Regions from separate parts of the Nonomuraea sp. NPDC050540 genome, predicted to be linked through region 2. Evidence: predicted binding sites of a transcription regulator. Region 2 holds the regulator's gene; the other holds the start of a gene.
What was found. Region 2 encodes HrcA, which represses chaperone genes, less so after heat shock. Its sites were predicted from a motif close to TTGGCACTCTCNNNNNGAGAGTGCCAA; they were not measured.

Region 1 (5,051 bases), on a different contig from region 2:
CCGCACGCGTACCCGCTCCCCGACCCCCAGCGCCTCGGCGTTGGCCCGCGCCACGGCGGCGGTGAGCGGATCGAGCTCGACGGCGTCCACGAGATGCCCGGCCCGCGCGAGCTCCAGCGCGTCCCCGCCGATCCCGCAACAGGCGTCCACCACCCGGGCGGGCCCGTGGGTCGCCGCGGTCAGCCGCCGCGCCCGATGCGCCGCCACCTCGGCCCGGGTGGACTGCTCCAGCCCGTGGGGCGTGAAGTACATGAGCCGGGCGTCGTCCCCGAATTTCGCCACCGCCCGCGCCCTGAGCCCGGCCTGGGTGAGCGCGGCCGAGGTGAGCGCGCTGTCGTAGGTCTTCCTGAGCCGCGTGGCCGCCTTGACCGGATCGCTCCCGCTCAGCTCGACCGCCTCGTCCAGAGCTTTGCGGCCACGGGGGGTCAGCAGGTCGAGAAAGGCGTCGAGGTCCACGTCATCCGACGTTAGTGCACGCGCTCAGGTCAGCAGGTCGGCGAAGTCGACCTCGACGGGGAACGGGGACTTGGCGGTGAGCTTGCCGTGGTGGGTGACGTCGGCGCGGTAGAAGTGCGTGACCTCGTCCAGCACATATGTGTAGATGACGGGCTTGCCCTCCTCTTCTTCGACCAGCCAGAAGTGCTTGATGCGGGCGTCGGCGTACATGCGCGGCTTTACCTCCCGGTCCCGGTACTGGGACTCGGGGGAGACCACCTCAACGACAAGGTGGACGGCCTCCGAGGGGTAGGAGGTCGCGCTGTCGCTGTCGGCCGCCGCGTCGATCACCACGACGTCTGGGCAGGGGCGCTGCCTCCTGTTGATCTTGACGTCCATCTGCGTTGCTACGGCCAGGGTCTCGGGAGCCTGCGCGGTGAGGAGAGAGCGCAAGCTCGAGATGACGCGTTCGTGGAAGCGGCGTTGGGGGGAGATGAGGATGAGGGCTCCGTCAATGAGTTCGACGCGCTTGAAGAGGTCCAGCTCGCCGTTGGGCCCGTCCTGAGGCAGGAGATCGAGATCGTCGGACGTCCAGCCGCCGTCCGGCGGGTAGGGCCAGTTCGCGAGTACGTCTCTCGTGCGGTCCATCGTGGCGGTCACATCACTCACTGTAAGGTCGGTGTCGTCGCCGTTCGTGGTCATCGAACCACGTTCTGCTGCGCTTTCCTCTAGGAGAGATGTCCCCCATTCACAGCTCCGTGTCGCCCAGGGAGACCAGGAGTTTGCGGAGGGTTTCGGCCAGGGCTTTCTGGTCGGCGGGGGTGAGGGCGGACAGGAGTCTCGCCTCGTTGGCGACGTGGAGGGCCAGGAGGTCACCGGCCAGGCGTTCGCCCTCCTCGGTCAGCGCCACCAGGACCATGCGGCGGTTGCTCTCCAGCGGCCAGCGCCGCACCAGGCCGCGCTCCACCAGGCGGTCCATGCGGTTGGTCAGGGCGCCGGGGCTGACCAGGGCGGAGGCGGCCAGGTCCTTCATGCACATGGTGTGCTCCGGGTTGCCGCGCAGCAACGTGGCGAGCATGTCGAACTCCCACGGCTCCAGCCCGTGCTCGGCGAAGAACTCCTTGATGCCCCGCTCCAGCAGGCGCGAGGCGCGGGACAGGCGGCCCACCACACCCATCGGGCTCACGTCCACGTCGGGGCGGGTGGCGGCCCACTGCTTCGTGATCGCGTCCACTGCGTCTCGCATGCTGCGCACACTATCAAAAACTTCGAGGTTGAAATGTTCGAGGGTGCGGGCTACTGTCCACCACGTCGAAAGTTTCGATGTCGAAGTGTTTGGAGTGGAAGAGCGATGAAGATTCTGGTGCTGGGCGCGACGGGGTACGTCGGGGGCGCGCTCGTCGAGGAACTCGCCGGCCGCGGTCATGAGGTCGTGGCGCTGGTACGGCCGGCCGCCGACGGGGGCAGGCGGCTGCCCGCCGTACCGGAGGAGAGGTACGGGGACCTGTCCGACGCGGCGTCGATCACCGCGGCCGTGACGCCGGACGTCGACGCGGTCGTGCACGCGGCGCAGCTCACCGGCGATGAGGCGACCGACCTCCAGGTGATCGGGGCGTTGCTCGGCGCGGGCAGGCCGGTGGTGTACGTGAGCGGCGTGTGGGTCCTCGGCGCGACCGAGGACGGGCACGAGGAGAGCGCGGCCGACCCGATCCCGATCGTGGGGTACCGGCCGAAGGTGGAGGATCTGGTGCTCGGCGCGGGCGGCGTGGTGGTGCGGCCGGGGCTGGTGCACGGGCGCGGCGGCGGTATCGCGGCGATGCTGCGCGGCTGGGCGGCCGAGCGCGGGCGCGGGGTGCACGTGGGCGAGGGCGGGGAAGGCTCGACGTTCGTGCACGTGGACGACCTGGCCGAGCTGATCGTGACGGCGGTGGAGAAGGGGCGGCCCGGCGCGATCTACCACGGGATCGCGGAGGAGCACGTGCCGCTGGCCCTGGTGGCCTCGGCCGCTGCCCGGTCGGCGGGGGCCGATGAGGGCGCGGACGTGCTGTCGTGGCCGGTGGAGGAGGCGGCGGGGGTCGTGGGCCTGCCGTTCGCCGAAGCGCTCGCGCTCAGCCAGCGTGTCAGCTCTGCGCGAACCCGTGCGGCACTCGGATGGGCCCCCAGCAGGCCGGGTATCCTCTCCGAGCTGCGGGAAGGCTCTTACGCCCGCTGAGCCGGTTCGTGTTGACTGTCAAGCCCCTCTTGCATATGTTTCGTGTTGGCACTCTCCCCTTGAGAGTGCCAACGTGCGACGAGGCAGGTCTACCACCCGCGACGGCAGGCCCCGCTGGTCGCCTCTTCTAGATCATTCAAATCTGAAGGGGAGGTCCGATCGTGACGACCGCCACTAAGGTTCCCGTTAAGCCGCTCGGCGACCGCATTGTGGTCCAGCCGCTTGAGGCCGAGCAGACCACCGCTTCCGGCCTGGTCATCCCAGACACCGCCAAGGAGAAGCCGCAAGAGGGCAAGGTCCTCGCGGTGGGCCCGGGCAACTGGGACGAGGACGGCGACAAGCGGATTCCGCTTGACGTCTCCGAGGGCGACATCGTCCTCTACAGCAAGTACGGCGGCACCGAGGTCAAGTACGGCGGCGAGGAGTACCTCGTGCTCTCCGCCCGCGACGTTCTCGCGATCATCGAGAAGTAAGCCGGTATGTGTCGGGCCCCGGACGCAGCTCTCAGCAGAGGCGACCGGGGCTTTCGACGCTAGGAGAGGACTTTCAACCAAATGGCGAAGATCCTGGAGTTCGACGAGGACGCGCGGCGCGCTCTTGAGCGCGGCGTCAACGCCCTCGCGGACGCCGTGAAGGTAACCCTCGGCCCGCGTGGCCGTAACGTCGTCATCGACAAGAAGTTCGGTGCTCCGACGATCACGAACGACGGCGTGACCATCGCTCGCGAGATCGAGCTGGAAGACCGCTACGAGAACCTCGGCGCCCAGCTCGCCAAGGAAGTGGCCACCAAGACCAACGACATCGCGGGTGACGGCACCACCACCGCGACCGTCCTGGCCCAGGCCATGGTCCGCGAAGGTCTGCGCAACGTCGCCGCCGGCGCCTCGCCGCTGTCGCTGAAGCGCGGGATCGACAAGGCCGCCAAGGCCATCAGCGACAAGCTGATCGCCAGCGCCCGCGAGGTCGGCGACAAGAAGGAGATCGCCAACGTCGCGACGATCTCCGCCCAGGACGCCAAGATCGGCGATCTCATCGCCGAGGCGTTCGACAAGGTGGGCAAGGACGGCGTCCTCACGGTCGAAGAGTCCAACGCCATGGGCATGGAGCTCGAGTTCACCGAGGGCATGCAGTTCGACAAGGGCTACCTGTCGCAGTACATGGTGACCGACCCCGAGCGCATGGAGGCCGTCCTGGAGGACGCCTACGTGCTGCTCACCCAGAGCAAGATCGCCTCCATCGCGGACTTCCTGCCGCTGCTGGAGCAGGTCGCCCAGACCAAGAAGCCGCTGTTCGTGGTCGCCGAGGACGTCGAGGGCGAGGCCCTGGCCGTCCTGGTCACCAACAAGATCCGCGGCACGTTCACCTCCGTGGCCGTCAAGGCCCCGGGCTTCGGTGACCGTCGCAAGGCGATGCTCCAGGACATGGCCATCCTCACCGGCGGCCAGGTCGTCGCCGAGGAGGTCGGGCTCAAGCTGGAGCACGTCGGTCTCGAGGTGCTCGGCACGGCCCGCCGCATCGTCGTCACCAAGGACGCCACCACCATCGTGGACGGCGCCGGCGACGCGCAGGCGATCGAGGACCGGGTCAAGGAGATCAAGCTCGCCATCGAGCAGTCCGACTCCGACTGGGACCGCGAGAAGCTGCAGGAGCGCCTGGCCAAGCTGGCCGGCGGTGTGTGCGTGCTGCGTGTCGGCGCCGCCACCGAGGTCGAGCTCAAGGAGAAGAAGCACCGTCTCGAGGACGCGATCTCCGCGACGCGCGCCGCGATCGAGGAGGGCATCGTCTCCGGCGGCGGCACCGCGCTGATCCACGTCGGCAAGGAGCTGGACGACCTCGGCCTCACCGGGGACGAGGCCACTGGCGTGGGCGTCGTCCGCCGCGCGCTGGTCGAGCCGACCCGCTGGATCGCCGAGAACGCCGGCCTCGAGGGCTACGTCGTCACCCACAAGGTGGCGGAGCTGTCCGCGGGCCACGGCCTCAACGCCGCGACCGGCGAGTACGGCAACCTGATCGACCAGGGCGTCATCGACCCCGTCAAGGTCACCCGCTCGGCGGTGCAGAATGCGGCGTCCATCGCCGGCATGCTGCTCACGACGGAGGCCCTGGTGGTCGACAAGCCCGAGGAGGAGGCCCCCGCCGGCGGCGGCGGTCACGGTCACGGCCACGGCCACTGATCGCTTCCTGGATCGCCACTGACCTCTCAAGGTCGCCAAGGCCCGTTGAGGCCGCCACGGCCCTGAGGTCGCCACGGCCCGCACCGCTCGCCGGTGCGGGCCGTTTCGCGTTCCTGCGGTGTTCGCGGGCTGTCTTCGAGGGTTGACGTCCGTTTCGAGGGGTGCGTCGGTGGTGGGGCCGGTCGTTCGGGGTGAAGGGCGGGTTCTCGGGGTGGGCGTCCGTGCTGGGG
Region 2 (5,051 bases):
GTCACCGAGCCGTCGTGGAGAAGTACGCGCCCAAGGGCCTGCCAGACGCCCCGAGCGCCGAGAACGGCGCCATCGGCGAGCTGGAGCGCTCCGCAGTCATCGAGGCATTACGCGCGCTGCCGACCCGGCAGAGAGAGGCCCTTGTCCTTCGTTACTACGGGGATCTGTCCGAGGCTGAGATCGCCCATGCCATGGGCATCAGCAAGGGCGCGGTCAAGAGCCACACCGCCCGTGGCATGGCCGCCTTGCGATCCGTCCTGGAGAAGATGTCATGACCCAGCCGCCCGACGAGTACGGCGACATTCTGCGCCGTGTGCTCCGCGCGGAGGCGGACGCGGTCGTGCCGTCTCCGGAAGGTCTGGAGATCATCCGCGGCCGCATCGAGCGGCGGGGCGTGCGCAGCGTGTTGTGGTGGCGCATCGGCGCCGCCACGGTCAGTGCCGTACTGGTCGCGGGCACCGTCGTCATGGTGGTCCCCTCACTCAGGGAACGGGTCATCACGCCCACCCAGATCCAGCCGGTGGAGGACTCGACCGTCCCGCCGGACAACTCCTCCACCAACCGCCCTCAGGACAAGCCCAGCCCGAGCAGGTCGGAGCCGGCGATCCTGCCCGCCGACCCGACGCCCACGCCGACGTCGCCCGGACAGGCCACCGAGTCGGCCAAGTCGACGGCGAAGCCGTCCCCGAGCGGCAGCGTCACCCCGACGCCGACGCCCTGCCCGACCACTCCGGAAGAGGAGGCCGCGCCGCGCGAGGACTGCCCCACGGCGTCGGCCAGTCCCACGCCCTCCGGCCCCACTGACACGCCCATCCCGTCCGGCAGCTGCCCGCCGGAGGAGTGCCCGCCGGACGACCAGCCGCCCGCGCCACCCACCGACCTGACGACGCCGCTGACCTCCAACCAGGTGAGCTGAGGTCTCACCAGCGCCCCGTGCGCGCCATCAGCACCGCCGCCGCGGCCACTCCCGCGGTCGAGGTCCGCAGCACCGTGGACCCCATCAGCGCCGGTACGGCTCCCGCCGCGACGAACCCGGCCAGCTCGCCTTCCGAGATCCCGCCCTCGGGCCCGACCACGAGCACGATCTCCCCGCCGGCGGGCAGGCTCACCCGCGACAGCGGCTCCGCCGCCTCCTCGTGCAGCACGAGAGCCAGCGCCGCCCGTCCGAGCAACGCCTCCACCTCAGCGGTGGAGGCCAGATCGGCCACCTCGGCTCCGTGGAAGCGCCGTGCCTGCTTGCCCGCCTCCCGCGCGGTGGCGCGCCACTTGCCGAGCGCCTTGGCGACCTTGTCGCCCTTCCACTGGGTGATGCTGCGCGCGGCCGCCCAGGGCACGATGCGGTCGACACCGGCCTCGGTCATCATCTCGACGGCCAGCTCGCCCCTGTCGCCCTTGGGCAGTCCCTGGACGACGACCACGCGTGGCGCGGGAGCCGGGACCTCGTAACGCTTGAGCACGTCGAGCAGCAGCCGGTCCTTGAGCGCCTCGCGCACGACGCACTCGGCCACCGCTCCGTCGCCGTCGGTGAGGTCGACCCGCTCACCCGCCCGCAGCCGCCTGACGGCCGCCGCGTGGCGGCCCTCCGGGCCGTCGAGCACCGTCTCATCGCCGCCGAACGTCTCGCGCCCGGCCAGGAACACAGGAACGCTCATGGCCGCCTCCGCTCGCCGTACAAGGAGGTCAGCGGCCGTTGAACGCGTCTCGCAGGCGGGAGAAGAAGCCCTGCTGGCCCGGCGCGAACTTGCCGGGCGGGCGCTCCTCCCCGCGCAGCTTCGACAGCTCGCGCAGCAGCTCCTCCTGGGCCGGGTCGAGGCGGCCCGGCGTCTCCACGTTGACGTGGATGAGCAGGTCGCCGCGGCCGGAGTCGTTGAGGCGCTGCACGCCGCGGCCGTACATGGAGATCACCTGGCCGGACTGCGTGCCGGGGCGGACGTCGACCTCCTCCGCGCCGTCGAGCGTCTCCACCGTCAGCACGGTGCCGAGGGCGGCGGCGGTCATCGGGATCTGGACGGTGCAGTGGAGGTCGTCACCGCGCCGCTCGAAGATCTCGTGCGGCCGCTCGACGATCTCCAGGAAGAGGTCTCCGGGCGGGCCGCCGCCGGGGCCGACCTCGCCCTCTCCGGCCAGCTGGATGTGGGTGCCGTCCTCGACGCCCGCGGGAATGCGGACCTTGATCGTACGGCGGGTGCGCACCCGGCCGTCGCCCGCGCACTCCTGGCAGGGGTTGCGGATGATGGAGCCGAAGCCCTGGCACTGGGGGCACGGCCGCGAGGTCATGACCTGGCCCAGGAAGGACCGGGTGACCTGGGAGACCTCACCCCGGCCGCCGCACATGTCACAGGTGTCGGGGTGGGTGCCCGGCGCCGCGCCGGCGCCCTGGCAGACCTCGCAGACCACGGCCGTGTCGACGACCAGTTCGCGCGTGGTGCCGAACGCCGTCTCGCGCAGGTCCAGCTCGACGCGGATGGTGGCGTTGCGCCCCCTCCTGGCACGCGAGCGGGGGCCGCGCCCGCCGCCCGCCGTACCGAAGAAGGCGTCCATGATGTCGCTGAAGGGGAAGCCCGCACCGAAACCGGCCGCTCCCGCGCCCGCGCCGGCGGCGGCGAAGGGGTCGGCGCCAAGGTCGTACATCTGGCGCTTCTGCGGGTCCGACAGCACCTCGTACGCCTGCGTGATCTCCTTGAAACGCTCCTGCGTCGCGGGATCGGGGTTCACGTCCGGGTGCAGCTCACGGGCCAGCCGGCGATAGGCCTTCTTGACCTCGTCCTGACTGGCGTCACGGCGCACCCCGAGGGTGCTGTAGTAGTCGCTGTTTGCCACTTATCGACCTCTTAAGAAGCAGCCAGGATCTGGCTGACGTAGCGTGCCACTGCGCGCACGGCGCCCATGGTCACCGGGTAGTCCATCCTCGTGGGGCCGAGGACGCCCAGCCGGGCCAGTTGGTTGTCGCCAGAACCGTATCCGGTGGCGACGATGGACGTACCGTGGAGATAGGGGTTTTCCGCTCCGATGCGCACGGTGAGCGCGGTCGGGGTGTCCGTTGTCGTCTCGCCGAGCAGGCGCATGAGGACGACCTGCTCTTCCAGCGCTTCGAGGACGTCGCGCAGGCCGATGGTGAAGTCGGCGCCGGCCAGGTTGGCCGCACCGGCGAAAACGATCTTCTCGTCGTGCCGTTCGACGAGCGTCTCCAGCAGGACCGACAGAATCGTCGCGACGACCGGCCGGTCCTCCACCGGAAGCCGTTCCGGCAGATCGGCCACCAGGTCGGGCACCTCGGCCAGCCCGCACCCGTCGAGACAGGCGTTGAGCACGGCGCGCAGGTGCGCGATCCGGGGATCCTCGATGACCTCGGGCAGTTCGACGACGCGCTGCTCGACCCGGCCCGTGTTGGTGATCAGCACGAGCATGATCCGCCGCTCGCTCAGCGGCACGAGCTCGACGTGACGCACGCTGGAGCGCGTCAGCGTCGGATACTGCACCACCGCGACCTGCCTGGTCAGCTGCGCCAGCAGCCGCACCGTGCGGGTCACCACGTCGTCGAGGTCGACCGCGCCGGCCAGGAACGTCTCGATGGCCCTGCGCTCGGCCGTGGACAGCGGCTTGATCTGCGAGAGGCGGTCGACGAAGAGCCGGTAGCCCTTGTCCGTCGGCACCCGGCCCGCGCTGGTGTGCGGCTGGGTGATGTACCCCTCCTCCTCCAGCGCGGCCATGTCGTTGCGCACCGTGGCCGGGGAGACCTTGAGGTTGTGGCGCTCGGCCAGCGCCTTGGAGCCCACCGGTTCGTTGGTGGACACGTAGTCCTCGACAATCGCGCGGAGGACCGCGAGTTTCCTGTCGTCGAGCACGTGTGCACCTCCTACCTCTTCCCTTGGGAAACGCCAGGTCTGGCACTCGGTGTTCCCGAGTGCCAAGTGTACGGCTCTCACCCACAAGGTGCGATAACCCTCGTGCTAGCGGACGGCAAGCCGGTACGGCCACACTTGCCGGTATGAGTGATGATTTCCGGCAGGGTGGAGGATGGCAGCCTCCTCAGCAGCCTCCGTACGAGCCTCCGCCGCAGGGTGGACCCCCGTACGGCCCCCCGCCGCAGAGCGGTCCCCAGTACGGGCCTCCGGGCGGCCCGCCGTACGGCCAGCCGCCGTCGGGCCCCCAGCAGGGCCAGCAGCCCTCAGGTCCCCAGTACGGCCAGCCGCCGTCGGGCCCGCAGTACGGACAGCAACCCCAGTACGGACAGCAGCCCCAGTACGGCCAGCCCCCCTTCGGCCAGCAGCCCCAGTTCGGGCAGCAGCAGTTCGGCCAGCCCCCCTACGGCGGCGCGCCCCCGTTCCCCCCGCCGGTGGACGGCAAGCGGCTGCGCCCGCCCCTGTGGCAGATCGCCGCGGCCTGGGGCGTGGCCGTCGTGTTCGTGATCGCCGGCATCGCGCTGTTCGCGGGCGGCGTGACCAGCGGCGTGAGCGGCGCCGCCCCGAGCAAGACGTTCCAGCCCGGCCAGCCCGCCACGGTCACCATCGACCCGGCCGACCGGCCCGCGCTCTACCTGTCGCGCGGCACCCAGGTCAGCTGGGAGTGCCAGATCAACGGCAACGCCAAGCTCGTCACCACTCCCGTGAACCAGACCGTCGAGCTCAACGGCACGAGCTGGGAGCTGATCGCGCTGGTCAACGCCCCGGCCGCGGGTGACTACCAGATCAGCTGCACGATCGAGCCCGACGCGCAGACCCGCTTCGGCGTCGGCAAGGACCTGGCCTCCGCGGCCGGCGGCATCATGGGCGGCGTGGCCGCGCTGTTCATCCTGCCCGCGGTCGGCGTGCTCATCGCGGTGGTGTGGACGGTCATCGTGCTGGTGCGCCGCAGCGGCCACCGCAAGCGCCTCGCGATGGGCGGGTGATTTGCTACGGTCCCCGTGTGTACGACGGTGATGTGCTCGCGGGGAACTGGCGGCGTCCGGGCAAGGGCAAGATCCCTCAGGTCCCGGCGGATCCCGACCTGGTCGTGGAGGACGCCGACAGCGGATTCTGCGGCGCCGTGGTGGCCTGCGACAAGGAGGCCGT

Region 1: a site for HrcA is predicted at 2,693-2,719, ahead of groES (co-chaperone GroES). Genes of this name have one in related genera too.

The regions. Positions count from the first base shown of each region.
Region 1 is NZ_JBITHA010000020.1:146,992-152,042, reverse strand. It holds gene ACIBI5_RS45345 (methyltransferase domain-containing protein) at 1-456, opposite strand, end outside; gene ACIBI5_RS45340 (Uma2 family endonuclease) at 481-1,137, opposite strand; gene ACIBI5_RS45335 (MarR family winged helix-turn-helix transcriptional regulator) at 1,184-1,681, opposite strand; gene ACIBI5_RS45330 (NAD-dependent epimerase/dehydratase family protein) at 1,787-2,647, shown strand; gene groES (co-chaperone GroES) at 2,806-3,120, shown strand; gene groL (chaperonin GroEL) at 3,202-4,821, shown strand.
Region 2 is NZ_JBITHA010000005.1:388,434-393,484, reverse strand. It holds gene ACIBI5_RS19725 (SigE family RNA polymerase sigma factor) at 1-275, shown strand, start outside; gene ACIBI5_RS19720 (hypothetical protein) at 272-916, shown strand; gene ACIBI5_RS19715 (16S rRNA (uracil(1498)-N(3))-methyltransferase) at 921-1,652, opposite strand; gene dnaJ (molecular chaperone DnaJ) at 1,681-2,820, opposite strand; gene hrcA (heat-inducible transcriptional repressor HrcA) at 2,832-3,845, opposite strand; gene ACIBI5_RS19700 (hypothetical protein) at 3,989-4,888, shown strand; gene ACIBI5_RS19695 (DUF3097 domain-containing protein) at 4,906-5,051, shown strand, end outside.